Regions from separate parts of the Bacillus sp. LR_5 genome, predicted to be linked through region 1. Evidence: riboswitches for the same ligand, from Rfam matches in the RefSeq annotation. Region 1 holds a riboswitch; each other region holds the start of a gene.
What was found. Region 1 has a riboswitch for lysine ahead of RAC86_RS18235 (amino acid permease). Riboswitches for the same ligand answer to the same signal wherever they lie in the genome.

Region 1 (8,211 bases):
ATAAAAGCGCGCCAAGGCATAGTAAGCATATCCCTGCAATAAGGACAATGACCGCGCCATATGACCTTGACGTCCATTGGATTTCTTCTGATGTGGTCTGTCTATTTTTCTTTTGACTCAACAGCCGTACTTCCTTTCCAATACTGATAATGATTATCAATTGCTGTTCCAGTATATCACTTTTTTCCGCTGATTTAATAGAGCGTTTTAAACAAAAATGAGAATATAATTGCAAAAATATCGTGTCAACTGGCTCTTGCGATGGTATAATCACATTGATAATGATTCTCTTTATCACCTATTTTCCAGAAAGAAGGTATGAGATATGACCCATATCTATAAGAAACTCGGAGCCGCATTTTTTGCCCTGCTATTAATTGCAGCGCTGGCAGCCTGCGGAAATAACTCAGAAAGCAAAGGCTCTTCCTCTGATTCAAAAGACGAAGAAACCATTACATACAAGGCTGAAAACGGAAATGTGAAAATTCCTAAACATCCTAAACGGGTGGTTGTCATGGCTGACGGCTACTACGGCTACTTCAAAACACTGGGCATCAACGTCGTCGGTGCGCCTGAGAATGTATTTAAAAACCCCTACTACAAAGGAAAAACCGATGGTGTCACAAACATCGGAGACGGCACGTCCATTGAAAAAGTCATTGATTTGAATCCTGACTTGATTATTGTCTGGACAACGCAAGGCGCTGATATTAAAAAGCTTGAGAAAATCGCGCCGACTGTCGCGGTAAAATACGATAAGCTCGACAATATCGAACAGCTGAAAGAATTCGCAAAAATGACGGGAACTGAAGATAAAGCGGAAAAATGGCTGGCTGAGTGGGATAACAAAGTTGCGGCAGCTAAAACAAAAATCAAAAAAGCCGTCGGTGACAAAACAATTTCCATTATGCAAACGAATGGAAAAGACATTTACGTATTCGGTAAAGATTTTGGAAGAGGCGGAAGCATTATTTACAAAGATCTCGGCCTGCAGGCTACAAAGCTGACAAAAGAAAAAGCCATTGACCAGGGTCCTGGATATACAAGTATTTCATTAGAGAAGCTCCCTGACTTCGCCGGAGATTATATTTTCGCAGGACCATGGCAATCAGGCGGTGATGATGGCGGCGTTTTTGACAGCTCCATCTGGAAGAACCTAAGCGCCGTTAAAAATGACCATGTCTATAAGATTGACCCAATTGGCTTCTATTTTACAGACCCGATTTCATTAGAGGGCCAGCTGAAGTTTATTACGGAAAGCTTAACAAAATAAACAAAAGAGCCGCCTGCCTGCGGCTCTTTTTCCATCCATTAAAAGGAGCGGCTCATTTTGAACCATATCGGATATTTTCTTGCGCAATTCATATTTAGCTGCATGATCATCGCGATCAGTTTTTTTAACAGGCTCTATATCGGAAAACCTTTTTATCATGTGCTCTTGGTATTCATCATAGTGTTAGTCGTGTTTAGTTTCCTGGAGAGACTGAAAAAACGGTTTTTGCATATGCGATTATCCGCAAAGGTTTTTCTCTCTATTTCAGCTTTCCTGTCAGCTATTTTAACGATCGGATTACTAACAGGAGAAATTGCATTTCGATAAAAAAGACACCTGAAAATCAGGTGTCTTTTGTTTATGCTTGTTTTTCTTTCTGGAACTTTTTAACCACAAATGGATAAACGATCAACCCGACAAAGAATAAACCGATGCCGAGAATAAATGTCGTTAAATCCGCTGTGCCTGTTACAATCACAAACAATGAGTATGCGCACGCTAAAATCGCAATCAATCCGTCTTTTACGCGGGAGCCTTTTAGCTGGTCATATGTTTCACCTTTGATGACAAGCTTCAAGCTGTAAATCGCTGATACCAAATACGGAATTAAATACGCAAGTGTTGCCGCTGTCGTTAAAAACGTAAATGCGTCACTTATTGTCCGGGAAATAACAGAGAAAATGAAGACCTGTGACATCACATTTGTAATAATCAGCGCATTAATCGGACTTCCCTTTTTATTCGTTTTCGCAAAGAATGCCGGAAAATCTCCTGCTTTAGCAGCTTGGTAAGGAACCTCAGAGCCAAGCAAAATCCAGCCGAGCATCGTTCCGAATAAGCAAAGAATCGCCAATAGGGCCATGATCACGCTTCCCGCGTTCCCGACAATCGCATACAGCACATCAACGAACGGTTTTTCAGAGCCGACAAGCTTATCATGCGGCAGAACGCCCATCGTAATTAAAGTCACAATAATATAAATGCTCAATGCAATCAGCAATCCGGTAATTGTCGCACGTTTTACATCACGCTGAGAACGCGCGCGTCCGGACAGGATAACCGCTGATTCAATTCCGACAAACGCCCAAAGAGTAGAAATTGCGGCGTTGTGAACCTGGCCGCCAATTCCGATGCTTGTGCCGTTTTCGCCTTGAATTGGAAAATAAAAATGATCGAATAATGTCGTTTGAAATACAAACAATCCGGCAACGATAAAGAAGACAAAACCTAATACTTTCGAAAACGTTGTGATAAAGTTTAATTTACTTGCACCGTTAATGCTTGCAACAAGAATTGTGTGCGTTCCCCATAGCAAGATTGTACATACAGCAAACGTCAGCAATTGGCCGAGTGTCACCTCTTGCCCGCCGATTGAAAACATTTCACGTTTATCAACCAAGATCGGGAAGAACGAAGTCAAGTAACCGGCAAGACTTGTAATAATCGCCACGTTACTGATCCAGCTCGCCACCCAGTAGCCCCACACCATTGTGAATCCGGCAGCGTTCCCTTTCTTCGGATCAGAAAACAGCGCTCTCGCATAACTTTGCGGTCCCGCTGTCAGCTCAGGCTTGCGAATGGACAAGTGCCCGAAGACAAGCGCAATCATTAGCACGCCGGCACCTGTCAAAAGCCAGGCGGACGTAGCGCCAAGCGGACTTGCGATCGTAGCAAGCGAACTCGGCAGGGAGAAAATTCCTGATCCAACCATATTTCCAACGACAAACGCCGTTAATAACCAAAAACCCCATTTTTTCGTCTGTTCCATTCCAGTACCTCCAATGATTCTTTGTACGGACCAGACCCCGAGATCATATAAAACGCAAAAAAAGCCTGAACAAAAGTCCATGCTTAAAGAAACACACACCCTTGATCTCCGGATAGCCCTCCGCGAAAAAGCACGCGGCAGTCCTGCACTTATTCAGATACAGTCCCAGCATAGAGAAGGATCGGCTTTCTCCACACTTCGGCGCTGATGCCTTTTACACATGTTTAACAGCTCCTGTCAGCCTAGCATGTGTGACTCATCATCCGCGCAACCTCTACCTCACTGAGAAAGAGTGAGGATTTAAATATTCAGTTACTCCCAGAAGGTTATCAAAGAAAGGATGATCTGTCAAAGGGAACAGATGGAAAATACGGATAGAGACAAGCCCTATCCGCACTGTGGTTTATCGATTATTTTTCTTTTTTTGCACAGCTTCTTGAAGTGGATCATCTTTTAGAGCTGAACCGGCATCTTCAAGAGCTCCCTGGATTACGTTTTTTTCTTTATCAGAACGTTTTCCTTTATCTTTATTAAAGAAACCCATTCGTATCACCTCTTTATAGAAAATAGGTACATGTTTAAGATGCCTTTTTCCTTGAGAAATTATGCGGGAAATTTTTTATCGTACAAAGTCCTGTTGATCAAACATACATTCTCTTGATATATTTGTAATTCAGAGATTTTTTGCAAAAGATAAAAGGAGAAGCGGGAAATGACAGGAAAAACACACATCATGGGAGGCATCGCTTCTTGTACGGCAGTGGCTTATTATTATGGATTTGATCCAGTGCTTATGGCTGCGTCAGGCGCGGTTGGGGCATTGATACCCGATATCTGCCACACGCAAAGCAAAATCGGGAGAAGATTTCCTATTTTATCGAAAGTGGTCAGCTCCGTTTTTGGCCACCGAACCTTTACGCACAGCCTGCTGTTTCTGCTCATCATGTTTTTTATCACAGGCACATATATTCCAGATAAAAACATATCAACCGGACTGATGATCGGAATGGCGAGCCATTTGATTCTTGACGCTTGGACGGTGAACGGAATCAAATTATTATTCCCTTCAACGATCCGCGTGCGGCTCCCACTATATATGAAGACAGGCAGTTTTTCCGAGCAGCTCGTGTTAGCCGGGCTGACAATTGCTTCATGTTACTACTTTTATATGCTGTTTCATGGACGCATGTTTTAAACGTGAGTGCTGACACTTGTCTGAACGGGCTGTTTTTAGTAGGTTTTACATAAGAAGCATTTCATGCAGATGATCAAGAAAACGTGAGGAGTCATATTAATGAAAGGAACCTTTTTTCACAATCAGCGGTTTTTATGTATTTCGATCGTATTCATGTGGATCAAAACGTATGCGATCTATAAACTCGGCTTTGATTTGCAGATCGATTCTCTGTTGGAGGAGCTGATGTTGCTGATCAACCCGCTCAGCTTTATCCTTCCTTTATTCGGGATCGGCCTGCTTCTGAAAGAAAATAAGCAGCGGGTCTTTTTGCTGATTGCCAATTTGGTTCTGACTGTAATCTTGATTTCCAACACGATTTTTTACGGCTTTTATATCGATTTTATTACCATCCCGGTTTTGTTTCAGGCCAGTAACATGAGCGATATGGGCAGCAGTGTAAAAGAACTGTTCAACCCTCTGTTTATCGCCCTGTTTGCGGATTTGGTTTTTCTTCTGCTGCCTGCCCGAAAAGAGAAACACTCGCAGACAAAAGCCGCATCCCGCACGGTCAAACGGTACTATGCAGCTTCCTGCGGCATGATTTTATGCACCCTGGCACTTGCAGAAGTACAGCAGCCGAGGCTTTTGGCACATTCCTTTGACCGGGAAATGCTCGTCAAAAGCATCGGTCTGTTTCAATTTCATATCTACGATACGATATCTCAGACTGTGAATATAAGCGCGAAAGCATTTGCAGATGAAGACAGCATGACTGCCATTAAAAACTACACAGAGGCTGATTACAGCAAGCCTGACCAAAGCAAGTTCGGGCTGGCAAAGGGGCGCAACGTCATCTTTGTGACGCTTGAATCGACCCAAAGCTTTGTTCTGAATGAAAAGGTAAATGGAAAAGAAATTACCCCGTTTATGAATGATTTCATCAAAAAAAGCTATTACTTTGATCATTTCTATCAGCAAACCGAACAAGGCAAAACATCTGATTCAGAATTCATCGTCGCTAACTCGCTGTATCCTTCCCTTAGCGGCGCCGTCTTTTTCACGAAAAGCGACCATCAATTTCATACGATGTACAAATCGCTGAAACAACATGATTATTATTCAGCCGTCTTTCACGCCAATCATAAAACATTTTGGAACCGAAATGTGATGTACGATACATTTGGGATTGACCGCTTTTTTGATGTTGATGACTTCCATGTCACTCCCGGAACATCAACAAGCTGGGGCTTAAAGGATAAGGAATTTTTAGAGCAGTCAGCCGGAAAGCTGAAAAGCCTGCCGCAGCCGTTCTACAGCAGTTTCATCACATTAACGAATCATTTTCCGTTTGAGATTGATGAAAAGGATCAGCTGATTGATGAATATGATTCAAGCAGCGACCTGCTAAACCGTTATGTGACAACGGTTCGCTATGAAGATGAGGCATTGAAGCATTTTATCAAAAAACTGAAGAACGAGGGCTTATACGAAAATTCGATGATCGTGTTTATGGGAGATCATTACGGGATTTCAGAAGCCCATAACGATGCGATGGCTGAGTTTTTAGGGAAAGATGAAATCACGCCGTATGACAACGTTCAGCTCCAGCGGGTACCGTTTATTATACATATCCCGGGAATTACCGATCAAAAGCCGGAAACCATCTCTGACGCCGGAGGGCAGGTCGACGTCAGGCCGACACTGATGCATTTGCTAGGCATTGAAACAAAGGGCGATATTCAATTCGGCAACGATTTGCTGTCAGATGACCGCACCCCATTCGCCGTGCTGAGAAACGGCAGTTTTATAACGAACGACTATGTATACACGAAAAACACGTGCTACAGCCAAAAAACAGGTGAAGCGCTGGAAGATCAGAATGCGTGCCTCCCTTATAAGGAGAAAGCAAACGAAGAGCTGTCTTTTTCTGATAAAATCTTAAACGGCGACCTGCTCCGTTTTTATGAATAAAAAATCCCTCTGTACAGAGGGATTTTTTACGTTTCAAACATTACTTTACCGGTCAGCTTTGTGTGATAGCCGTTTAAATGGGACAGATTCGCCTTGTATTCCTCAGAATTCAAGATCTCCTTCACAGCCTTCAGCAGCTGCTCATGTTTTTTCAAAACGACGATATCATATTGTTCGTCGATAAGCGGGATAAAATCAACACTGCCCATATGTGCCGCGTGCTGCGCCCCGATTCCTGCGTCAGCCTGTCCGCTTGAGACTTGTGAAGCGACAGCGTAATGATCGGTCACGATTTCGCCGTATCCCTTTACATCAGCCGGATTCACACCAAGCAAGCCAAGCTGTTCATTAAGGAGCACCCTTGCGCCCGAACCCTTTTCCCTGTTGATAATCCGGATATCGGTCCTTTTCAAGTCTTCCCAGCCTTGAATGTTTTTCGGATTCCCTTTTTGAACATACAGTCCTGCTTTGCGGAGAACGACATTGATCAGACAAAACGGTTCACCTGACAAAATCCGTTTCACATAAGGCGCGTTATACTGGCCGGTTTCTGCATCGTACAAATGGAGGCTGACAATGTCACACTTTCCTTGATACATATCAATCAGGCTGTTTAAGCTTCCTTTGTATTTGCGGAGCGGCGTCTCCTGAATGGCATTCTCCAAATGCTTACTGAGCATATCCATCGAAATGTCCTGTCCGCTGATCATGACATTCGGTCTGCCGTCCGGCTCAGCCTCCTGCCTCTGTTTCGGTACTTCGGCTGCAGCAATAGGCTGAGACATTCTCATATTCGTCTTATATTGCTTTAGGTCTTCTTCGTCCACACGCATCTGCCTTCCGACACGGTAAGCAGGCAGCACGCCTTTTTTAATCAAATCATAAACGGTCAGCTTTGATACCTTCAGCAGACCTGCAACTTCTTCTATCGTATAGGAAGAGGTTTCATTCATCATCATCACTCTCCTATTTTATTATACCTTTTCGTCGAATGTAAAAAAACCCACATAAACCAAACATAATCAGTTATAATTAGTTATATCTAATGATAAGGGGTGCAATCATGTTTAAGAAGTATTCTATTTTATTCGCAGCCTTAACCGCTTTTCTGCTTGCAGCAGGCTGTTCTTCAAACCAGTCTTCAACGGACAGCGAGAAAAAAGTTACGTTAACCATCTCAGCTGCCGCCAGTGTACAGGATGCACTTGAGGAAATCCAAAAGAATTACGAAAAAGAACATCAAAACATTACAATCCAAGATAACTATGGCTCATCAGGCGCCTTGCAAAAACAGATTTCTCAAGGAGCAGGAGCTGACCTCTTCTTCTCAGCTGCTGAGGATAAATTTCAAAAGCTGGTGGATGATGGGGATATCGCCAAAAAAGACAGCACTGATTTAGTCGGCAATGAAATTGTGCTGGTCGTGCCGAAAAACGGCGATTCGCCTGTGACTCGCTTCAGCAATCTGGCTGATTCAGAAAAAATCGCCCTCGGAACGCCGGAATCCGTGCCGGCAGGAGCTTACGGGAAAGAATCACTGACAAAGCTGTCTCTATGGGACAAAGTGAAGGATAAGATCGTATACGGAAAAGACGTTCGCCAAGTTCTTTCTTATGTTGAAACAGGCAATGTAGACGCAGGCGTTGTTTATAAAACGGACGCTCTGATCTCAAAAAAGGTCAAAATCATTGACGAGGCAAAAGCAGATACACACAGCCCGATTGTCTATCCGTTAGGAATTGTAAAAGATACAAAACACCGTAAGGAAGCGAAGGAATTTTACGAGTACCTGCAATCTGATGAAGCAATGAAAGTATTTGAGAAATATGGTTTTACTGCTGAGTAGCATAAGCGCTTCAGATTTTTTCACACCTGTTTTGCTTTCCTTTCAGGTGGCGGCAGTTGCCGGAATTGTTGTCATTATTCTCGGAACACTGGCTGGAGCATGGATGTCGCGGGCATCATTTTTCGGAAAAACGGCGCTCGAAACATTTTTTATGCTTCCGCTCGTTCTTCCGCCTA
Region 2 (8,211 bases), on a different contig from region 1:
AATGTCACCTTTGAAGCATTAGCTGCAGGAAGAACCATTTCAGGCGATGGAGAAGTCATCGGTGTTCTCATCGGAGAAAATGTACAAAGCCTTGCACAAGAGCTTATCCATTACGGAGCCGATAAAGTTCTCACAGCTGAGGATCCGAAGCTGAAAGCATACACGGCAGACGGATACAGCCAGGTCATGAGGGCCATTATTGACCAAGAAAAACCCGATTCAGTCATATGCGGGCACACGGCCATGGGCAAAGACCTTTCACCGAAGCTCGCGGCCCGGCTGCAAACAGGCTTAATTTCAGATGCTACAGATGTAAGCGTTACCGGAGAGAATGTCGTGTTCACGCGGCCGATTTACTCGGGGAAAGCATTTGAACGCGTCATTTCAACCGATCCGCTGATTTTTGCAACGATTCGCCCTAATAATATTCAAGCTTCAGAAAAAGACGCCAGCAGGTCGGGGAATATCGAAAGCGTTGATGTTTCTCTTACTGACCTCCGCACCGTTATTCAAGAGGTCGTGAAAAAAACAGCGGACGGCGTTGATCTCTCCGAAGCCAAAATTATCGTTGCAGGCGGCCGCGGAGTCAAAAGCAAGGAAGGATTTCAGCCGCTGCAAGAGCTTGCCGAGGTGCTGGGGGCCGCAGTCGGGGCATCTCGCGGGGCGTGTGACGCTGATTATTGCGATTACGCTCTCCAAATCGGGCAGACCGGGAAAGTCGTTACCCCGGATTTGTACATTGCCTGCGGCATTTCCGGCGCCATCCAGCATTTGGCCGGCATGTCAAACAGCAAGGTGATAGTCGCCATCAATAAAGACCCTGAAGCGGATATCTTTAAAATAGCGGATTACGGCATCATAGGCGATTTATTTGAAGTTGTCCCGTTATTAACTGAGGAATTCAAGCAATTAAATATACACTCGTAAAGAAAACCCCGGACTGCTGAAGTTCGGGGTTTTTATATATTTGAATACATACGTACAAATATAAATTTTAGAAAAAATGTCGTTGACATGTACGAACATATATAATATGGTTACTTTAAAAGCGCTTACATTCATGCTGACTCCTCAGGCAAAAGACAGATCACATATTTGACTGTGGTGCTTTTCATATTCGTATGAAAGGAATGATCATGCATGTCTGAACATCAAGCAGTGATCCAAACAGATATTGTAAAAGGAACCATTAACAAAAATATATACGGTCATTTTGCGGAACATTTAGGAAGAGGGATTTATGAGGGCATTTGGGTCGGAACGGACTCGAACATTCCCAACATAAACGGAATACGAAAGGATGTGCTGGAAGCGCTCAAACAGCTGAATATTCCTGTCCTCAGGTGGCCGGGCGGGTGTTTTGCAGACGAATACCATTGGGCAAACGGTGTCGGTGACCGTAAGACGATGCTTAACACGCACTGGGGCGGTACAATTGAATCAAATGAATTCGGAACGCATGAATTTATGATGCTTTGCGAGCTGCTTGAATGCGAGCCTTATATTTGCGGCAATGTCGGAAGCGGAACGGTTCAGGAAATGGCGGAATGGATCGAGTATATGACGTTTGAAGAAGGCACGCCGATGTCAGACTGGAGAAAACAAAACGGAAGAGAGGAGCCTTGGAAGCTGAAATATTTCGGCGTAGGCAATGAAAACTGGGGCTGCGGCGGCAACATGCATCCTGAATACTACGCAGATCTATACCGGCGTTTTCAAACCTATGTCCGCAATTACAGCGGGAATGAACTATACAAAATTGCAGGCGGCGCAAATGTGGACGATTTTCATTGGACGGACGTGCTCATGAAAAAAGCCGCTGGCCTGATGGACGGATTGAGTCTTCATTATTACACGATTCCGGGTGATTTCTGGAAAGGCAAAGGATCAGCCACAGAATTCACGGAGGACGAATGGTTCATTACGATGAAAAAAGCCAAATACATCGATGAATTGATTCAAAAACACGGCACGATTATGGACCGGTACGATCCGGAGCAGCGGGTCGGGCTGATTATTGATGAATGGGGCACGTGGTTTGATCCTGAGCCAGGCACGAACCCTGGTTTCCTGTATCAGCAAAACACCATTCGTGATGCACTGGTGGCGGCTTCTCATTTCCACATTTTCCATCAGCATTGCCGCCGAGTGCAAATGACCAACATCGCCCAAACAGTAAACGTTCTTCAAGCGATGATTTTGACTGAGGGAGAGCGGATGCTTTTGACACCGACGTACCATGTATTTGATATGTTTAAGGTACACCAGGACGCTTCTCTTTTAAACACTGAAACAACGTCTGCTGACTATGAATGGAAGGGTGAAACGCTGCCGCAAATCAGTATTTCAGCCTCGAAACATGCAGAAGGCGATATCAATATCACGATCTGCAACATTGATCACCAAAACAAAGCGGAGGCTGAGATCGAGTTGAGAGGCATTCACAAGACAGCGGACCATTCCGGAGTCATTCTGACGGCTGACAAAATGAATGCGCATAACACGTTTGACGATCCTCATCACGTCAAACCGGAATCTTTCAGCCAATACACGCTCAACAAAAACAAACTGAAAGTAAAACTCCCGCCAATGTCAGTCGTCTTACTCACGCTGCGTGCTGATTCTTAATCGCGTGAGAGCGCCGGAGCTTCATGCCGGCGCTCTTTTTCATGTTTTAAAACAGCTCCGCCAGGGCATGGTAAAGGTACATGACAGTGAAGAGGAGATGTTATTCTATGCTTCGTACCATTCTAATGATCATCGGGGCGATTGTAGTCATTGGGGCCATTATCAGATTCGTGTTTTAATGCAAAGTGACATAACCCATTCAATCCAGATAAACATGAGTAAACCGATTGTGATCAGGAAAAAATAATTTGTAAGCATTAAAATAGCGTGAACGAATGGGAGATGCTATACTAAAAATCATCATTTCACAATTGGAGGAATTCAATAATGGCTATCGTAAAAGCAACTGATCAATCTTTCTCAGCTGAAACAAGCGAAGGCGTCGTACTGGCTGACTTCTGGGCTCCTTGGTGCGGACCTTGTAAAATGATTGCACCTGTTCTTGAAGAACTAGATCAAGAAATGGGAGACAAACTGAAAATCGTAAAAATCGACGTGGACGAAAACCAAGAAACAGCCGGAAAATACGGCGTTATGAGCATCCCGACACTTCTTGTGTTAAAAGACGGAGAAGTAGTTGAAACTTCTGTCGGCTTCAAACCGAAAGAAGCGCTGCAAGAGCTTGTAAACAAACATCTTTAATTCTCGGCTGCTTACATGCCAGAGCGATTCCGATTGAGGGATCGCTTTTTTTATTCGCCAATCGTGAAGCATAGAGAAAAACAAACGTTCGTGTTAAACTGGAAACAAAGGATTAAACATAAGGAAGGGTAATATATGAACAAACAACTGAAAGAAAAACTCGCCCTCCTTCCCGATCAGCCCGGGTGTTATCTCATGAAGGACCGGCAGCAGACTGTGATCTACGTAGGAAAAGCAAAAGTGCTGAAAAACAGAGTGCGCTCCTACTTCACCGGTTCTCACGATGCGAAAACACAAAGGCTTGTGACGGAAATCGAGGATTTTGAATATATCGTGACGTCCTCCAATCTTGAAGCGCTTATTTTAGAAATGAACTTGATCAAAAAGCATGATCCGAAATACAACGTCATGCTGAAAGACGACAAAACCTATCCTTTCATAAAACTCACCCATGAACGCCACCCAAGGCTGATTGTCACCCGCAATGTCAAAAAAGACAAAGGGCGCTATTTCGGGCCGTACCCGAATGTACAGGCCGCAAGGGAAACAAAAAAACTGCTCGACCGTCTGTACCCTCTCAGAAAATGCTCCAAGCTGCCGGACAGAGTGTGCCTCTACTATCATCTGGGCCAATGTCTCGCTCCGTGCGTAAAGGATATTTCCGAAGAGACGAACAGAGAACTGGTTGAGAGCATTACCCGTTTCTTAAAGGGCGGCTATAATGAGGTCAAAAAAGAGCTTGAAGAGAAAATGCATGAGGCTGCTGAGAATCTTGAGTTTGAACGGGCAAAAGAGCTTCGTGACCAAATCGCCCATATTGAATCAACGATGGAAAAACAAAAAATGACGATGAACGATCTAGTCGACCGTGACGTATTCGCGTACGCATATGATAAGGGCTGGATGTGCGTACAGGTCTTTTTTATCCGCCAAGGAAAGCTCATTGAGCGCGATGTCAGCATGTTTCCGCTCTATCAGGAAGCAGATGAAGAGTTTCTTACGTTCATCGGGCAGTTCTATTCAAAAAACAACCACTTTCTTCCAAAGGAAATTTTAGTTCCGGACAGCGTTGATCAATCCATGATTGAGCAGCTGCTGGAAACAAACGTCCACCAGCCGAAAAAAGGCTCGAAAAAAGAACTGCTTATGCTGGCCCATAAAAACGCGAAAATCGCGCTGAAAGAAAAATTCTCCTTAATCGAACGGGACGAGGAGCGCTCAATCGGGGCTGTCCATAAACTGGGTGAAGCATTGAATATTTATACCCCGCACAGAATTGAAGCGTTTGATAACTCAAACATACAGGGGACAAACCCGGTTTCCGCGATGATCGTGTTTATCGACGGCAAACCGAACAAAAAGGAATACCGCAAATATAAAATCAAAACCGTTACGGGACCGGATGATTACGGCTCAATGAGAGAGGTTGTTAGGAGGCGCTATACGAGAGTGCTTCGCGAAAATCTGCCGCTGCCTGATCTGATCATCATTGACGGAGGAAAAGGGCAGATCAACGCTGCAAGGGATGTCATTGAAAATGAACTCGGCTTGGATATCCCGATCGCCGGTTTAGCCAAAGACGAAAAACACAGAACTTCAAATTTATTAATCGGAGATCCGCTGGAGACGGTGTATCTGGAACGAAACAGTCAGGAATTTTATCTCCTGCAGCGCATTCAGGACGAGGTGCACCGTTTTGCGATCAGTTTTCACAGGCAAATCCGCGGAAAAAGCGCGTTTCAATCCGTATTGGACGACATCCCGGGTATCGGAGAGAAAAGAAAGAAAATGCTGTTAAAGCATTTCGGTTCGGTTAAAAAAATGAAGGAAGCAAGCCTTGAGGACATCCAAAAAGCGGGTGTTCCCGCAGCGGCTGCTCAGCTGCTTTACGACAAATTGCAAAAATAATGTTGTCCTTTTAAAAAAGATCTGATAAAATGTGAACTAATTTCATAGTTAGATCGTGTTATATGGTGAAGATAGAGGTGCGAACTTCAAGAGTAAGCCTTTGGAGAAAGATGGATTCTGTGAAAAAGGCTGAAAGGGGAGCGTCGCCGAAGCAAATAAAACCCCATCGGTATTATTTGCTGGCCGTGCATTGAATAAATGTAGGGCTGTCAAGAAATCATTTTCTTGGAGGGCTATCTCGTTGTTCATAATCATTTATGATGATTAATTGATAAGCAATGAGAGCATTCCTCTCATTGCTTTTTTTATTGTGGACAAAGCGCTCTTTCTCCTCACCCGCACGAACCAAAATGTAAAGGGTGGTAATACATGGGTCTTATTGTACAAAAATTCGGAGGTACTTCCGTCGGCTCAGTCGAAAAAATTCAAAATGCGGCAAACCGCGCGATTTCAGAAAAGCAGAAGGGCCATCAAGTCGTTGTTGTCGTTTCAGCTATGGGAAAATCCACTGACGAATTGGTCGGCCTTGCAAAAGCAATTTCTGACCAGCCGAGCAAACGCGAAATGGATATGCTGCTGGCGACGGGCGAGCAGGTCACCATTTCCCTGCTTTCAATGGCGCTGCAGGAAAAAGGCTATGACGCTGTGTCCTATACTGGCTGGCAGGCGGGAATCCGCACGGAAGCCGTTCACGGAAACGCCAGAATTACAGATATCGACACTTCGGTTTTAGCAGACCAGCTTGAGCAAGGAAAGATTGTCATTGTGGCAGGATTCCAAGGCATGGCAGAGGATTGCGAAATCACGACATTGGGCCGGGGCGGTTCAGACACAACAGCAGTCGCTTTGGCTGCCGCATTAAAAGCGGATAAATGTGACATATACACGGACGTGCCCGGAGTGTTTACAACCGATCCGCGCTATGTGAAATCAGCGAGAAAACTTGCCGGCATCTCATACGATGAAATGCTTGAGCTTGCCAATTTGGGCGCCGGCGTTCTTCATCCGAGAGCCGTTGAATTCGCGAAAAATTACCAAGTGCCGTTAGAAGTGCGTTCAAGTACAGAAACAGAAGCGGGAACATTAATTGAGGAGGAATCATCCATGGAGCAAAATTTAATTGTCAGAGGCATTGCGTTCGAAGATCAAATCACAAGAGTAACCATTTACGGTCTGACTAGCGGCCTGACAACCCTGTCTACTATCTTTACAACACTTGCCAAAAGAAACATTAACGTCGATATCATTATCCAAACGCAGGCCGGAGACCATCAGACCGGAATTTCCTTCTCAGTTAAAACAGAAGACGCAGACCAAACCGTTGCGGTGCTTGAAGAGTATAAAGACGCGCTTGAATTCGAGAAAATCGAGACAGAAAGCAAATTGGCTAAAGTATCCATTGTTGGATCCGGCATGGCCTCAAATCCTGGTGTAGCAGCTGAAATGTTTGCTGTACTGGCGGAAAAAAACATTTTAATCAAAATGGTCAGCACATCTGAAATCAAAGTATCAACAGTCGTAAGTGAAAATGACATGGTGAAAGCAGTTGAAGCGCTGCACGATGCATTTGAGCTTTCAAAACACCCTTCAGCTGTGTAATGACAATCAAAAAGGCGGGACTATATAGTCACCGCCTTTTTGATTACACTGGGTCTTTCATATCCCATTTCACAGTCAGAACCACCTTATCGGCTCTCTTTTTCACTTGTTCATATGATTCGGCAATCTGGTCATTCATCAATTGAATTTGTTCAGCAATAAAACCAGCCTCCAGCTGAAAGCATGGTTCTTTCTGATGTTTAAGCCGGTTGGAAACGATCGGCCCTTCAAGTTCAAATTCAAGCTCCTGTTTTTTAGCGCTTACGTTGGTGAGGGTTCCCCAGCCCGCTTCTTCAAAGAAGGCCGGAAATTCCTCCCATGATTCAAGAGGAAACTTACGGGCGAGATGTTTCCCAGCCCAATACATCATGGAAGAGTAATCTTGGCCAAGCATATCTGGGAGAACGATCTCTCGTATTAGTTCGTAGGCATAGGCATTCATTTCAATTTCTTTTAGGTTGTCAATAGATGCTTCAAATTTAGACTTCATATCTGTCTCCCCTCTCTCCTTGGTATATTATAGCCCAAACAGGGGGGAGGATTACAGAATGATCCTATAATTCTTATGAAAAATTAAACAGAAACATATATTGATAAAATAAAATTTTTAAATCAACTATTCAATTCGGAAAATTATAATTTATGTACGCGTTTTCTTGACGCCCTTTTGAGGGAGGAGTAAAATGAAATTGTCAATAAATCTTAATAAAGTGCTTACAATTGAAAGAAGTGGGGGAAGAGATTTAGCACATTTCGCACTTATCAAACAGGGGGTAAAGTAATGTCTGGGAACAGAGAGTTTTATTTTCGAAGATTGCATTCCTTGCTTGGCGTCATACCGGTCGGCATCTTTCTCATTCAGCATTTAGTCGTCAACCAGTTTGCCGCAAGGGGCGCTGAAGCATTCAATAGTGCTGCTCATTTTATGGATAGTCTGCCTTTCAGGTATGCCTTGGAAATTTTTATTATCTTCTTACCATTAATTTATCATGCAGTTTATGGTGTGTACATAGCGTTTACTGCAAAAAATAACGCAGGTCAATACAGCTATATGAGAAACTGGCTCTTCGTCCTGCAGCGTGTAACCGGTATCATCACCCTCATTTTCGTGAGCTGGCACGTGTGGGAAACCCGTATTGCCGCACAAATGGGCGCTGAGGTCAATTTCGACATGATGGCGAATATTTTGAGCTCTCCGGCTATGCTTGGCTTTTACATTGTCGGTGTTTTATCAACAATTTTCCACTTCTCGAACGGTTTATGGTCTTTCGCTGTTACATGGGGCATCACGGTAACGCCTCGTTCTCAAAGAATTTCGACTTACGTTACGCTGATTATTTTTGTTGCACTGTCTTACGTAGGCTTAAAAGCGATTTTTGCATTTGTTTAAGAGTACTAGATTACTAGAGGGAGAGGGGCTATCATGAGTCAATC
Region 3 (5,441 bases), on a different contig from region 1:
ACAAGTGAAAAAGAGAGCCGATAAAGTGGTTCTGACTGTGAAATGGGATATGAAAGACCCAGTGTAATCAAAAAGGCGGTGACTGCATAGTCCCGCCTTTTTGATTGTCATTACACAGCTGAAGGGTGTTTTGAAAGCTCAAATGCATCGTGAAGCGACTCGACTGCTTTCACCATGTCATTTTCGCTTACGACTGTTGACACTTTGATTTCAGATGTGCTGACCATTTTGATTAAAATGTTTTTTTGCGCCAGTACAGCAAACATTTCAGCCGCTACACCGGGATTTGAGACCATGCCGGATCCAACAATGGATACTTTAGCCAATTTGCTTTCTGTCTCGATTTTCTCAAATTCCAGCGCGTCTTTATACTCTTCAAGCACCGCAACGGTTTGGTCTGCATCTTCTGTTTTGACAGAGAAGGAAATTCCAGTCTTGTCCTCGGCCTGCGTTTGGATAATGATATCCACGTTTATGTTTCTTTTGGCAAGTGTCGTAAAAATAGTAGACAAAGTTGTCAGGCCGCTAGTCAGCCCGTAAATGGTTACTCTTGTGATTTGATCTTCAAATGCAATGCCTCTGACAATTAAATTCTGTTCCATGGATGATTCCTCCTCAATTAATGTTCCCGCTTCGGTTTCTGTACTTGAACGCACTTCTAACGGCACTTGGTAATTTTTCGCGAACTCAACTGCTCTCGGATGAAGAACGCCGGCGCCTAAATTGGCAAGCTCAAGCATTTCATCGTATGAGATGCCCGCAAGTTTTCTCGCTGATTTCACATAGCGCGGATCGGTTGTAAACACACCTGGCACGTCTGTGTATATGTCACATTTATCAGCTTTTAAAGCGGCAGCCAAAGCAACTGCTGTTGTATCTGAACCGCCCCGGCCCAATGTCGTAATTTCACAATCCTCTGTCATGCCTTGGAAGCCTGCAACAATGACAATTTTTCCTTTTTCAAGCTGGTCTGCTAAAACCGAAGTGTCGATATCTGTAATTCTGGCGTTTCCGTGAATGGCCTCCGTACGGATTCCCGCCTGCCAGCCAGTATAAGACACAGCGTCATAGCCTTTTTCCTGCAATGCCATTGAAAGGAGTGAAATCGTGACCTGCTCGCCTGTCGCCAGCAGCATATCCATTTCGCGTTTGCTCGGCTGGTCAGAAATAGCTTTTGCAAGGCTGACCAATTCGTCAGTGGATTTTCCCATTGCTGAAACGACGACAACGACTTGATGGCCTTTCTGTTTTTCTGCAATTGCGCGGTTTGCCGCATTTTGAATTTTTTCGACTGAGCCGACGGAAGTGCCTCCGAATTTTTGTACAATAAGACCCATGTATTACCACCCTTTACATTTTGGTTCGTGCGGGTGAGGAGAAAGAGCGCTTTGTCCACAATAAAAAAAGCAATGAGAGGAATACTCTCATTGCTTATCAATTAATCATCATAAATGATTATGAACAACGAGATAGCCCTCCAAGAAAATGATTTCTTGACAGCCTTACATTTATTCAATGCACGGCCAGCAAATAATACCGATGGGGTTTTACTTGCTTCGGCGACGCTCCCCTTTCAGCCTTTTTCACAGAATCCATCTTTCTCCAAAGGCATACTCTTGAAGTTCGCACCTCTATCTTCACCATATAACACGATCTAACTATGAAATTAGTTCACATTTTATCAGATCTTATTTAAAAGGACAACATTATTTTTGCAATTTGTCGTAAAGGAGCTGAGCCGCCGCTGTGGGAACACCGGCTTTTTTGATGTCCTCAAGGCTTGCTTCCTTCATTTTTTTAACGGAACCGAAATGCTTTAACAGCATTTTCTTTCTTTTCTCTCCGATACCCGGGATGTCGTCCAAAACGGATTGAAACGCGCTTTTTCCGCGGATTTGCCTGTGAAAACTGATTGCAAAACGGTGCACCTCGTCTTGAATGCGCTGCAGGAGGTAAAATTCCTGGCTGTTTCGTTCCAGATACACTACCTCCAGCGGCTCACCGATCAGTAAATTTGAGGTTCTGTGTTTTTCATCTTTCGCTAGACCGGCGATCGGGATATCCAAGCCGAGTTCATTTTCAATGACATCCCTTGCTGCGTTGATCTGCCCTTTTCCTCCGTCAATGATAATCAGATCGGGCAGCGGCAGATTCTCACGAAGCACTCTCGTATAGCGTCTTCTGACAACCTCTCTCATAGAACCGTAATCATCCGGCCCTGTAACAGTTTTGATTTTATATTTGCGGTATTCCTTTTTGTATGGTTTGCCATCGATAAACACAATCATCGCGGAAACCGGGTTTGTCCCCTGTATATTTGAGTTATCAAACGCTTCAATTCTGTGCGGCGTATAAATATTTAATGCCTCACCTAGTTTCTGCACTGCCCCGATTGAACGCTCCTCGTCCCGTTCGATTAAAGAGAATTTTTCTTTCAATGCGATTTTTGCATTTTTATGGGCAAGCATGAGCAGTTCTTTTTTCGGGCCTTTTTTCGGCTGGTGAACGTTTGTTTCCAGCAGCTGCTCGATCATGGATTGATCTACGCTGTCCGGAACTAAAATCTCCTTCGGAAGGAAGTGGTTGTTTTTTGAATAGAACTGCCCGATGAACGTGAGGAACTCTTCATCTGCTTCCTGATAAAGCGGGAACATGCTGACATCGCGTTCAATGAGCTTTCCTTGGCGGATGAAAAAGACCTGCACGCACATCCAGCCCTTATCGTACGCGTACGCGAACACATCACGGTCGACTAGATCGTTCATCGTCATTTTTTGTTTTTCCATCGTTGATTCAATATGGGCCATTTGGTCACGAAGCTCTTTTGCTCGTTCAAACTCAAGATTCTCAGCAGCTTCATGCATTTTCTCTTCAAGCTCTTTTTTGACCTCATTATAGCCGCCCCTTAAGAAACGTGTAATGCTTTCAACCAGCTCTCTGTTCGTCTCTTCGGAAATATCCTTTACACACGGAGCGAGGCATTGGCCCAGATGATAGTAAAGGCACACTCTGTCCGGGAGCTTGGAGCATTTTCTGAGAGGATACAGACGGTCGAGCAGTTTTTTTGTTTCCCTTGCTGCCTGTACATTCGGATACGGCCCGAAATAGCGCCCTTTGTCTTTTTTGACATTGCGTGTGACAATCAGCCTTGGGTGGCGTTCATGGGTGAGTTTTATGAAAGGATAGGTTTTGTCGTCTTTGAGCATGACGTTGTATTTCGGATCATGCTTTTTGATCAGATTCATTTCTAAAATAAGCGCTTCAAGATTGGAGGACGTCACGATATATTCAAAATCCTCGATTTCCGTCACAAGCCTTTGGGTTTTCGCGTCGTGAGAACCGGTGAAGTAGGAGCGCACTCTGTTTTTCAGCACTTTTGCTTTCCCTACGTAGATCACAGTCTGCTGCCGGTCCTTCATGAGATAACAACCCGGTTGATCAGGAAGGAGGGCGAGTTTTTCTTTCAGTTGTTTGTTCATATGTTACCCTTCCTTATGTTTAATCCTTTATTTCCAGTTTAACACGAACGTTTGTTTTTCTCTATGGTTCACAATTGGCGAATAAAAAAAGCGATCCCTCAATCGGAATCGCTCTGGCATGTAAGCAGCGGAAAATTAAAGATGTTTGTTTACAAGCTCTTGAAGCGCTTCTTTTGGTTTGAAGCCGACTGAAGTTTCAACTACTTCGCCGTCTTTTAACACAAGAAGAGTCGGGATGCTCATAACACCGTATTTTCCGGCAGTTTCTTGGTTTTCGTCTACATCGATTTTTACGATTTTCAGTTTGTCTCCCATTTCTTGATCCAATTCTTCAAGAACAGGTGCAATCATTTTACAAGGTCCGCACCAAGGAGCCCAGAAGTCTGCCAGTACGACGCCTTCGCTTGTTTCAGCTGAGAAAGATTGATCAGTTGCTTTTACGATAGCCATTATTGAATTCCTCCAATGTGAAATGATGATTTTTAGTATAGCATCTCCCATTCGTTCACGCTATTTTAATGCTTACAAATTATTTTTTCCTGATCACAGCCGGTTTACTCATTTTTATATGGTTGAATGGGATATGCTCTTTTTTTAAAACACAAATCTGATAATGGCCCCGATCACTACAATTGCCCCAATAATCATTAAAATGGTACGAAGCATAAGATCACATCTCCTCTTCACTGTCATGTACTTTACCATGCCCTGCCGGAGCTGTTTTAAAACCTGAAAAAGAGCGCCGGCATGAAGCTCCGGCGCTCTTGCGCGATTAAGAATCAGCACGCAGCGTAAGTAAGACGACTGACATTGGCGGGAGTTTTACTTTCAGTTTGTTTTTGCTGAGCGTGTATTGCCTGAAGGATTCCGGTTTGACATGATGAGGATCGTCAAACGTGTTATGCGCATTCATTTTTTCTGCCGTAAGAATGACTCCGGAATGGTCCGCTGCCTTGTGTAGGCCCCTCAGCTCGATTTCCGCCTCCGCTTTGTTTTGGTGATCGATGTTGCAAATTGTGATATTGATATCGCCTTCAGCTTGTTTCGACGCTGAAATGCTGATTTGCGGAAGCGTTTCACCGTTCCATTCATAGTCGGCAGACATTGTCTCTGTGGCTAAAAGAGAAGCGTCCTGGTGCACCTTAAACATATTGAATACATGGTACGTCGGTGTCAAAAGCATCCGCTCTCCCTCAGTCAAAATCATCGCTTGAAGAACATTTACTGTTTGGGCGATGTTGGCCATTTGCACCCGGCGGCAATGCTGATGGAAAATGTGGAAATGAGAAGCCGCCACCAGTGCATCACGAATGGTGTTTTGCTGATATAAGAAACCGGGATTCGTGCCTGGCTCGGGATCAAACCACGTGCCCCATTCATCAATAATCAGTCCGACCCGCTGCTCCGGATCGTACCGGTCCATAATCGTGCCGTGTTTTTGAATCAATTCATCGATGTATTTGGCTTTTTTCATCGTAATAAACCATTCATCTTCCGTGAATTCTGTGGCTGATCCTTTGCCCTTCCAGAAATCCCCCGGAATCGTGTAATAATGAAGACTCAACCCGTCCATCAGGCCAGCGGCTTTTTTCATAAGCACGTCCGTCCAATTAAAATCATCCACATTTGCGCCGCCTGCAATTTTATAAATGTCATTCCCGCTGTAATTGCGGACATAAGTCTGAAAACGCCGGTACAGATCTGCGTAGTATTCGGGATGCATGTTGCCGCCGCAGCCCCAGTTTTCATTGCCCACGCCGAAATATTTCAGCTTCCAAGGCTCTTCTCTTCCATTTTGCTTTCTCCAGTCTGACATCGGCGTGCCTTCTTCAAATGTCATATACTCAATCCACTCCGACATTTCCTGAACGGTTCCGCTTCCGACATTGCCGCAAATATATGGCTCGCATTCAAGCAGCTCGCAAAGCATCATAAATTCATGCGTTCCGAATTCATTTGATT
Region 4 (8,211 bases), on a different contig from region 1:
TTTCAACATAAGAAAGAACTTGGCGAACGTCTTTTCCATACACAATTTTATCCTTCACTTTGTCCCATAAAGACAGCTTTGTCAGTGATTCTTTCCCATAAGCTCCTGCCGGTACGGATTCCGGAGTGCCAAGGGCGATTTTTTCTGATTCAGCCAGATTGCTGAAGCTTGTCACAGGTGAATCTCCGTTTTTTGGTACAACCAGCACAATTTCATTACCGACTAAATCAGTGCTGTCTTTTTTTGTGATATCTCCATCATCCACCAGCTTTTTAAATTTATCCTCAGCAGCTGAGAAGAACAGATCTGCTCCTGCTCCTTGAGAAATCTGTTTTTGCAAGGCGCCGGATGAGCCATAGTTATCTTGGATGGTAATATTTTGATGCTCTTTTTCATAATTTTTTTGGATTTCCTCAAGTGCATCCTGCGCGCTGGCGGCAGCTGAGATGGTTAACGTTACTTTTTTCTCGCTGTCCGTTGAAGACTGGTTTGAAGAACAGCCTGCTGCAAGCAGAAAAGCGGTTAAGGCTGCGATGAAAATAGAATACTTCTTAAACATGATTGCACCCCTTATCATTAGATATAACTAATTATAACTGATTATGTTTGGTTTATGTGGGTTTTTTTACATTCGGCGAAAAGGTATAATAAAATAGGAGAGTGATGATGATGAATGAAACCTCTTCCTATACGATAGAAGAAGTTGCAGGTCTGCTGAAGGTATCAAAGCTGACCGTTTATGATTTGATTAAAAAAGGCGTGCTGCCTGCTTATCGTGTCGGAAGGCAGATGCGTGTGGATGAAGAAGATTTAAAGCAATATAAAACGAATATGAGAATGTCTCAGCCCATCGCTGCAACAGAAGCGCCGAAACAGGTGCAGGAGGCTGAGCCGGACGGCAGACCGAATGTCATGATCAGCGGACAGGACATTTCGATGGATCTTCTCAGCAAGCATTTGGAGAATGCCATTCAGGAGACGCCGCTCCGTAAATACAAAGGAAGCTTAAACAGCCTGATTGATATGTATCAAGGCAAGTGTGACATTGTCAGCCTCCATTTGTACGATGCTGAAACGGGCCAGTATAACGCTCCTTATGTAAAACGGATTTTGACAGGTGAACCGTTTTGTCTCATCAATGTCGTTCTCCGCAAAGCAGGACTGTATGTGCAAAAAGGGAATCCGAAAAACATTCAAGGCTGGAAAGACTTGAAAAGAGCCGATATCCGGATCATCAACAGGGAAAAGGGTTCTGGCGCAAGGGTGCTCCTTGATGAACAGCTTGGCTTGCTTGGTGTGAATCCGGCTGATGTAGTGGGATATGGCGATATCGTGACTGATCATTACGCTGTCGCTTCACAAGTTTCAAGCGGACAGGCTGACGCGGGAATCGGGGCGCAGCACGCGGCACATATGGGCAGTGTTGATTTTATCCCGCTCATCGACGAACAATATGATATTGTCGTTTTGAAAAAACATGAGCAGCTGCTGAAGGCCGTGAAGGAGATTTTGAATTCTGAGGAATACAAGGCGAATTTGTCTCATTTAAACGGCTATGAAACGAAGCTGACTGGCAAGGTGATGTTGGAAACGTAAAAAATCCCTCTTGATAGAGGGATTTTTTTCATTCGGAAAACCTGAGCAGGTCACCATTTAAAATTTTATCAGAGAGAGACAGTTCTTCGTTTGCTTTCTCCTTATAAGGGAGGCACGCATCCTGATTTTCCAGCACTTCACCTGTTTTTTGGCTATAGCACGTGTTCTTTGTGTATATATAATCGTTCGTAATAAAGCTGCCGTTTCGCAGAACGGCGAATGGGGTGCGGTCGCTGGACAGCAAATCATTGCCGAATTGGATATCGCCTTTTGTCTCAACGCCGAGTAAATGCATCAGTGTCGGCCTGACGTCGACCTGCCCCCCGGCATCAGAGATGGTTTCCGGCTGTTGATCGGTGATTCCCGGGATATGTATGATAAACGGCACCCGCTGGAGCTGAACGTTGTCATACGGTGTGATTTCATCTTTCCCTAAAAACTCAGCCATTGCCTCGTTATGGGCTTCAGAAATGCCGTAATGATCTCCCATAAATACGATCATCGAATTTTCGTATAAGCCTTCGTCCTTCAGTTTTTTGATAAAATGCTTTAATGCCTCATCCTCATAGCGAACCGTGGTCACATAGCGGTTTAACAGATCACTGCTTGAATCGAATTCATCTATCAGCTGATCCTTTTCATCAATCTCAAACGGAAAATGATTCGTTAACGTGATAAAACTGCTGTAGAACGGCTGCGGCAGGCTTTTCAGCTTTTCGGCGGACTGCTCTAAAAATTCTTTGTCTTTTAAGCCCCAGCTTGTCGATGTCCCGGGAGTGACATGAAAATCATCAACATCAAAAAAGCGGTCAATGCCAAATGTATCGTACATGACATCTCTGTTCCAAAATGTTTTATGGTTAGCATGAAAGACGGCTGAATAATAATCGTGCTGCTTCAGCGATTTATACATCGTATGAAATTGATGGTCGCTTTTCGTGAAAAAGACGGCGCCGCTAAGGGAAGGATACAGTGAGTTAGCGACGATAAATTCTGAATCTGATGTTTTTCCTTGTTCTGTTTGCTGATAGAAATGATCAAAGGAATAGCTTTTTTTAATGAGATCATTCATAAATGGGGTAATTTCTTTTCCATTTACTTTTTCATTCAGAACAAAGCTTTGGGTCGATTCAAGTGTTACAAAGATGACATTGCGCCCCTTTGCAAGACCGAATTTGCTTTGATCAGGCTTGCTGTAATCAGCCTCTGTGTAGTTTTTAATGGCAGTTATACTGTCTTCATCGGCAAAAGCTTTCGCGCTGATATTAACAGTCTGAGAAATTGTATCGTAAATATGGAACTGAAACAGGCCGATGCTTTTGACTAGCATTTCTCGGTCAAAAGAATGTGCCAAAAGCTTCGGCTGCTGTACTTCTGCAAGTGCCAGCGTGCATAAAAGCATGCCGCAGGAAGCTGCATAGTACCGTTTGATCGTGCGGGGAGCGGCTTTTGTCTGTGGGTGTTTGGTTTTTCTGGCGAACAGCAGCAGAAAAACCAAATCCACAAACAGGGCGATAAACAGAGGATGGAACAGTTCTTTTACACTGCTGCCCATATCGCTCATGTTGCTGGCCTGAAATAAAACCGGAATGGTAATAAAATCGATATAAAAGCCGTAAAAAATCGTATTAGAGATCAAGATAACAGTCAGAACCAAATTGGCAATCAGCAAAAAGGCCCGCTGCTTGTTTTCTTTTAGAAGCAGGCCGATACCGAATAAAGGAAGAATAAAGCTGAGCGGGTTGACCAGCAGCATTAGCTCCTCCAACAGAGTATCGATTTGCAAATCAAAGCCGAGTTTATATATCACATACGTTTTGATCCACATAAATAAGATCGAAAAACATAAAAACCGCTGATTGTGAAAAAAGGTTCCTTTCATCAATATGACTCCTCACGTTTTCTTGATCATCTGCATGAAATGCTTCTTAAGTAAAACCTACTAAAAACAGCCGGTTCAGACAAGTCTCAGCACTCATGTGTTTAAAACATGCGCCCATGAAACAGCATATAAAAGTAGTAACATGAAGCAAGGGTCAGGCCGGCTAGCACGAGCTGCTCAGAAAAACTGCCTGTCTTCATATATAATGGAAGCCGAACGCGGATCGTTGAAGGGAATAATAATTTGATTCCGTTCACCGTCCAAGCGTCAAGAATCAAGTGGCTCGCCATTCCGATCATCAGGCCGGCTGATATGTTTTTATCTGGAATGTATGTAGAAGTGATAAAAAACATGATGAGCATAAACAGCAAGCTGTGTGTAAATGTACGATGGCCAAAAACGGAGCTGACCACTTTCGATAAAATAGGAAATTTTCTCCCGATTTTGCTTTGTGTGTGGCAGATATCGGGTATTAATGCTCCAACCGCGCCTGACGCAGCCATAAGCACTGGATCAAATCCATAATAATAAGCCGCTGCCGTACAAGAAGCGATGCCTCCCATGATGTGTGTTTTTCCTGTCATTTGCCGCTTCTCCTTTTATCTTTTGCAAAAAATCTCTGAATTACAAATATATCAAGAGAATGTATGTTTGATCAACAGGACTTTGGACGATAAAAAATATCCCGCATAATTTTTCAGGAAAGAGGCATCTTAAACATGTACCTATTTTTTAAAAGAGGTGATACGAATGGGTTTCTTTAATAAAGATAAAGGAAAACGTTCCGAAAAAGAAAAAAACGTAATCCAAGGAGCTCTTGAAGATGCTGGTTCAGCTCTAAAAGATGATCCGCTTCAAGAAGCTGTGCAAAAAAAGAAAAATAATCGATAATCACATGCGGATAGGGCTTGGCTCTATCCGTATTTTCCATCTGTTCCCTTTGACAGATCATCCTTTCTTTGATAACCTTCTGGGAGTAACTGAATAATTAAATCCTCACTCTTTCTCAGTGAGGTAGAGGTTGCGCGGATGATAAGTCACACATGCCAGGCTGACAGGAGCTGTTAAACATGTGTAAAAGGCATCAGCGCCGAAGTGTGGAGAAAGCCGATCCTTCTCTATGCTGGGACTGTATCTGAATAAGTGCAGGACTGCCGCGTGCTTTTTCGCGGAGGGCTATCCGGAGATCAAGGGTGTGTGTTTCTTTAAGCATGGACTTTTGTTCAGGCTTTTTTTGCGTTTATATGATCTCGGGGTCTGGTCCGTACAAAGAATCATGGAGGTACTGGAATGGAACAGACAAAAAAATGGGGTTTTTGGTTATTAACGGCGTTTGTCGTTGGAAATATGGTTGGATCAGGAATTTTCTCCTTGCCGAGCTCGCTTGCTTCAATTGCGAGTCCGTTTGGAGCTACGTCCGCCTGGCTTTTGACAGGTGCCGGCGTGCTGATGATTGCACTTGTGTTCGGACACTTGTCCATTCGCAAGCCTGAACTGACAGCGGGACCGCAAAGTTATGCAAGAGCGCTGTTTTCTGACCCGAAAAAAGGCAACGCTGCCGGTTTCACAATGGTGTGGGGCTACTGGGTGGCGAGCTGGATCAGTAACGTGGCGATCATCACAAGTCTCGCCGGTTACTTGACTTCGTTCTTCCCGATCTTGGTTGATAAACGTGAGATGTTTTCGATCGGCGGGCAAGAGGTGACACTCGGCCAATTACTGACGTTTGCCGTATGTACGATCTTGTTATGGGGAACGCACGCGATTCTTGTTGCCAGCATTAACGGCGCAAGTAAATTAAACTTTGTCACAACGCTTTCTAAAGTATTAGGTTTTGTCTTCTTTATCGTTGCCGGTTTATTTGTGTTTCAAACGACATTATTCGGTCATTTTTATTTCCCGGTTCAAGGAGAAAACGGCACAAGCATTGGAATTGGCGGCCAGGTTCATAACGCCGCGATTTCTACACTGTGGGCGTTTGTCGGAATTGAATCCGCGGTGATCCTGTCCGGCCGTGCGCGCTCTCAGCGTGATGTGAAACGTGCGACAATTACCGGCTTGCTGATTGCCTTGAGCATATATATTATTGTGACTTTAATTACGATGGGTGTTCTGCCGCATGATAAGCTTGTCGGCTCTGAAAAACCATTTGTTGATGTACTCTATGCGATTGTTGGAAACGCGGGAAGCGTGATTATGGCGCTTTTGGCTATCCTTTGTTTATTCGGAACGATGCTCGGCTGGATTTTGCTTGGCTCTGAGGTGCCATACCAAGCCGCTAAAGCAGGAGATTTCCCGGCATTTTTTGCAAAAACGAATAAAAAGGGAAGTCCGGTCATTGCACTTATTATTACAAACGTCATGTCACAGGTCTTCATTTTCTCGGTTATTTCCCGGACAATAAGTGACGCATTTACATTTTTAACGACAGCGGCTACACTTGCATATTTAATTCCGTATCTGGTATCTGCAATCTACAGCTTGAAGGTAGTCATCAAAGGTGAAACGTATGACCAGCTGAAAGGCTCCCGTGTAAGAGACGGATTGATCGCGATACTGGCGTGTGCATACTCCGTGTTTGTTATCGTAACAGGCACAGCAGATTTAACGACATTTATCCTCGGCATCGGTTTATTCTTTGTCGGCTTGATCGTTTATCCATTTGTGAGTAAAAAGTTCCAGAAAGAAAAACAAGCATAATGAAAAGACACCTGATTTGCTCAGGTGTCTTTTTTATAAAATCACAATTTCTCCTGTTAGGAATCCGTTCGTTAACCTAGCTGACAGGAAAGCTGAAATCGAAAGAAAAACCTTAAGGCACAATCGAATATGCAAAAAACGTTTTTCAGTCTCTCCAGCATAAAAAAACTGATCGTGTTGAGGATGCAGCTTAATATGAATGGCTCAAAGAAAATATCCGATATGATTCAAATTGAGCCGTTCCTTATAAATAAGCAAAAGAGCCGCGGGCAGGCGGCTCTTTTGTTTATTTAGTCAAGCTTTCCGTAATATACTTCAGTTGTCCTTCTAATGAAATCGGGTCTGTGAAATAGAAGCCAATCGGATCCATCTTGTATACATGGCCATTTTTAACGGCATTCAGGTTCTTCCAAATGGAGCTTTCAAAAACGCCGCCATCATCACCGCCTGATTGCCATGGGCCCGCGAAAATGTAATCTCCGGCGAAATCAGGGAGCTTCTCTAATGAAATACTTGTATAACCTGGCCCCTGGTCAATGGCTTTTTCTTTTGTCAGCTTTGTAGCCTGCAGGCCGAGGTCTTTGTAAATGATGCTTCCGCCTCTTCCAAAGTCTTTACCGAATACGTAAATGTCTTTTCCGTTCGTTTGCATAATGGAAATGGTTTTGTCACCGACCGCTTTTTTGATTTTTGTTTTAGCGGCCGCAACTTTTTTATCCCACTTGGCCAGCCATTTTTCAGCTTTATCTTCAGTTCCCGTCATTTTTGCAAATTCTTTCAGTTGTTCAATGTTGTCGAGCTTATCGTATTTTACTGCGACAGTTGGCGCAATTTTTTCAAGCTTTTTAATATCAGCGCCCTGTGTTGTCCAGACGATAATCAGGTCAGGGTTCAAATCAATTACCTTTTCAACCGAAGTGCCGTCTCCGATGTTTTCAACGCCGTCGGTTTTTCCTTTGTAGTAAGGGTTTTTAAATACATTCTCAGGCGCACCGACAACGTTGATGCCGAGTGTTTTGAAGTAGCCGTAATAGCCGTCTGCCATGACAACCACCCGTTTAGGATGCTTCGGGATTTTTACATTTCCGTTTTCAGCCTTGTATGTAAAGGTTTCTGCGCCTTTTGAATCAGAGGCAGAACCTTTGCTTTCTGAGTTATTCCCGCAGGCTGCCAGCGCTGCAATCAATAACAGGGCAAAAAACGCGGCTCCGAGTTTCTTGTATATATGGGTCATATCTCATACCTTCTTTCTAAAAAAATAGATGAAAAAGAGAATCATTATCATCTGTGATTATACCACTGCAAGTGCCGGTTGACACGATATTTTTGCAAATGCATTTTCATTTTTGTTCAAAACACTCTATTAAATCAGCTGAAAAAAGTGATATACTGAAACAGCAATTGATAATCATTATCAGTAACAGAAAGGAAGTACGGCAGTTGAGTCAACATAAAAATATACGGACTGCATCAGAAAAAATCCAATGGACGTCAAGGACATATGGCGCGATTATCGTCCTTATTGCAGGTCTATGCCTGCTTTGCCTTGGCGCATTTTTATCCATATCCCTCGGTGCAGCGGATATTCATTTGCGCACTGTATGGGACGCCATTTTTCATTATCAGCCGACAAAGACATCTCACCAAATTATACATGATCTTCGACTGCCGAGAACGGCGGCTGCCGCGCTTGTAGGCGCATTGTTGGCAGTGTCGGGAGCAATCATGCAGGGGATGACGAGAAACCCTTTGGCAGAGCCTTCGATTATGGGTGTGACATCAGGCTCTGCGTTTGCGGTTTCGATTGCGTTTGCCTTTTTTCCCGGACTTTCTGCAATGGGGCTTGTGCTATGGTCCTTTGCGGGAGCGGGGCTGGGGGCATCGACGGTAATGGGCATCGGCATGTTTTCAAGGGGCGGACTTACGCCTGTAAAGCTTGCTCTGGCGGGTACGGCAGTTACTTATTTCTTTACCGGCATTTCAACTGCCATTGCAATACGCTTTGATGTCGCTCAGGATATCAGCTTTTGGTA

Region 2: it holds a riboswitch for lysine, as region 1 does, so the genes downstream of both, RAC86_RS18460 (aspartate kinase) here and RAC86_RS18235 (amino acid permease) in region 1, are expected to answer to the same signal.
Region 3: it holds a riboswitch for lysine, as region 1 does, so the genes downstream of both, RAC86_RS33980 (aspartate kinase) here and RAC86_RS18235 (amino acid permease) in region 1, are expected to answer to the same signal.
Region 4: it holds a riboswitch for lysine, as region 1 does, so the genes downstream of both, RAC86_RS15415 (amino acid permease) here and RAC86_RS18235 (amino acid permease) in region 1, are expected to answer to the same signal.

What each region holds. Positions count from the first base shown of each region.
Region 1 covers NZ_JAVAXX010000090.1:2,849-11,059, forward strand. Annotated here, with positions in the region: gene RAC86_RS18225 (FecCD family ABC transporter permease) at 1-121, opposite strand, end outside; gene RAC86_RS18230 (iron-hydroxamate ABC transporter substrate-binding protein) at 326-1,273, shown strand; gene RAC86_RS18235 (amino acid permease) at 1,632-3,041, opposite strand; lysine riboswitch at 3,147-3,326, opposite strand; gene sspJ (small acid-soluble spore protein SspJ) at 3,445-3,585, opposite strand; gene RAC86_RS18245 (metal-dependent hydrolase) at 3,754-4,236, shown strand; gene RAC86_RS18250 (LTA synthase family protein) at 4,336-6,189, shown strand; gene RAC86_RS18255 (substrate-binding domain-containing protein) at 6,216-7,142, opposite strand; gene modA (molybdate ABC transporter substrate-binding protein) at 7,253-8,035, shown strand; gene modB (molybdate ABC transporter permease subunit) at 8,007-8,211, shown strand, end outside.
Region 2 covers NZ_JAVAXX010000092.1:3,048-11,258, reverse strand. Annotated here, with positions in the region: gene etfA (electron transfer flavoprotein subunit alpha) at 1-927, shown strand, start outside; gene abfB (alpha-L-arabinofuranosidase AbfB) at 1,141-2,628, shown strand; gene trxA (thioredoxin) at 2,956-3,270, shown strand; gene uvrC (excinuclease ABC subunit UvrC) at 3,406-5,178, shown strand; lysine riboswitch at 5,243-5,422, shown strand; gene RAC86_RS18460 (aspartate kinase) at 5,548-6,777, shown strand; gene RAC86_RS18455 (YslB family protein) at 6,821-7,267, opposite strand; gene sdhC (succinate dehydrogenase cytochrome B558) at 7,559-8,167, shown strand; gene sdhA (succinate dehydrogenase flavoprotein subunit) at 8,201-8,211, shown strand, end outside.
Region 3 covers NZ_JAVAXX010000341.1:448-5,888, reverse strand. Annotated here, with positions in the region: partial or broken gene RAC86_RS33985 (YslB family protein) at 1-67, shown strand, start outside; gene RAC86_RS33980 (aspartate kinase) at 111-1,337, opposite strand; lysine riboswitch at 1,463-1,642, opposite strand; gene uvrC (excinuclease ABC subunit UvrC) at 1,707-3,479, opposite strand; gene trxA (thioredoxin) at 3,615-3,929, opposite strand; gene abfB (alpha-L-arabinofuranosidase AbfB) at 4,252-5,441, opposite strand, start outside.
Region 4 covers NZ_JAVAXX010000066.1:2,375-10,585, reverse strand. Annotated here, with positions in the region: gene modA (molybdate ABC transporter substrate-binding protein) at 1-559, opposite strand, end outside; gene RAC86_RS15435 (substrate-binding domain-containing protein) at 670-1,596, shown strand; gene RAC86_RS15430 (LTA synthase family protein) at 1,625-3,478, opposite strand; gene RAC86_RS15425 (metal-dependent hydrolase) at 3,580-4,062, opposite strand; gene sspJ (small acid-soluble spore protein SspJ) at 4,229-4,369, shown strand; lysine riboswitch at 4,486-4,665, shown strand; gene RAC86_RS15415 (amino acid permease) at 4,769-6,178, shown strand; gene RAC86_RS15410 (iron-hydroxamate ABC transporter substrate-binding protein) at 6,465-7,412, opposite strand; gene RAC86_RS15405 (FecCD family ABC transporter permease) at 7,619-8,211, shown strand, end outside.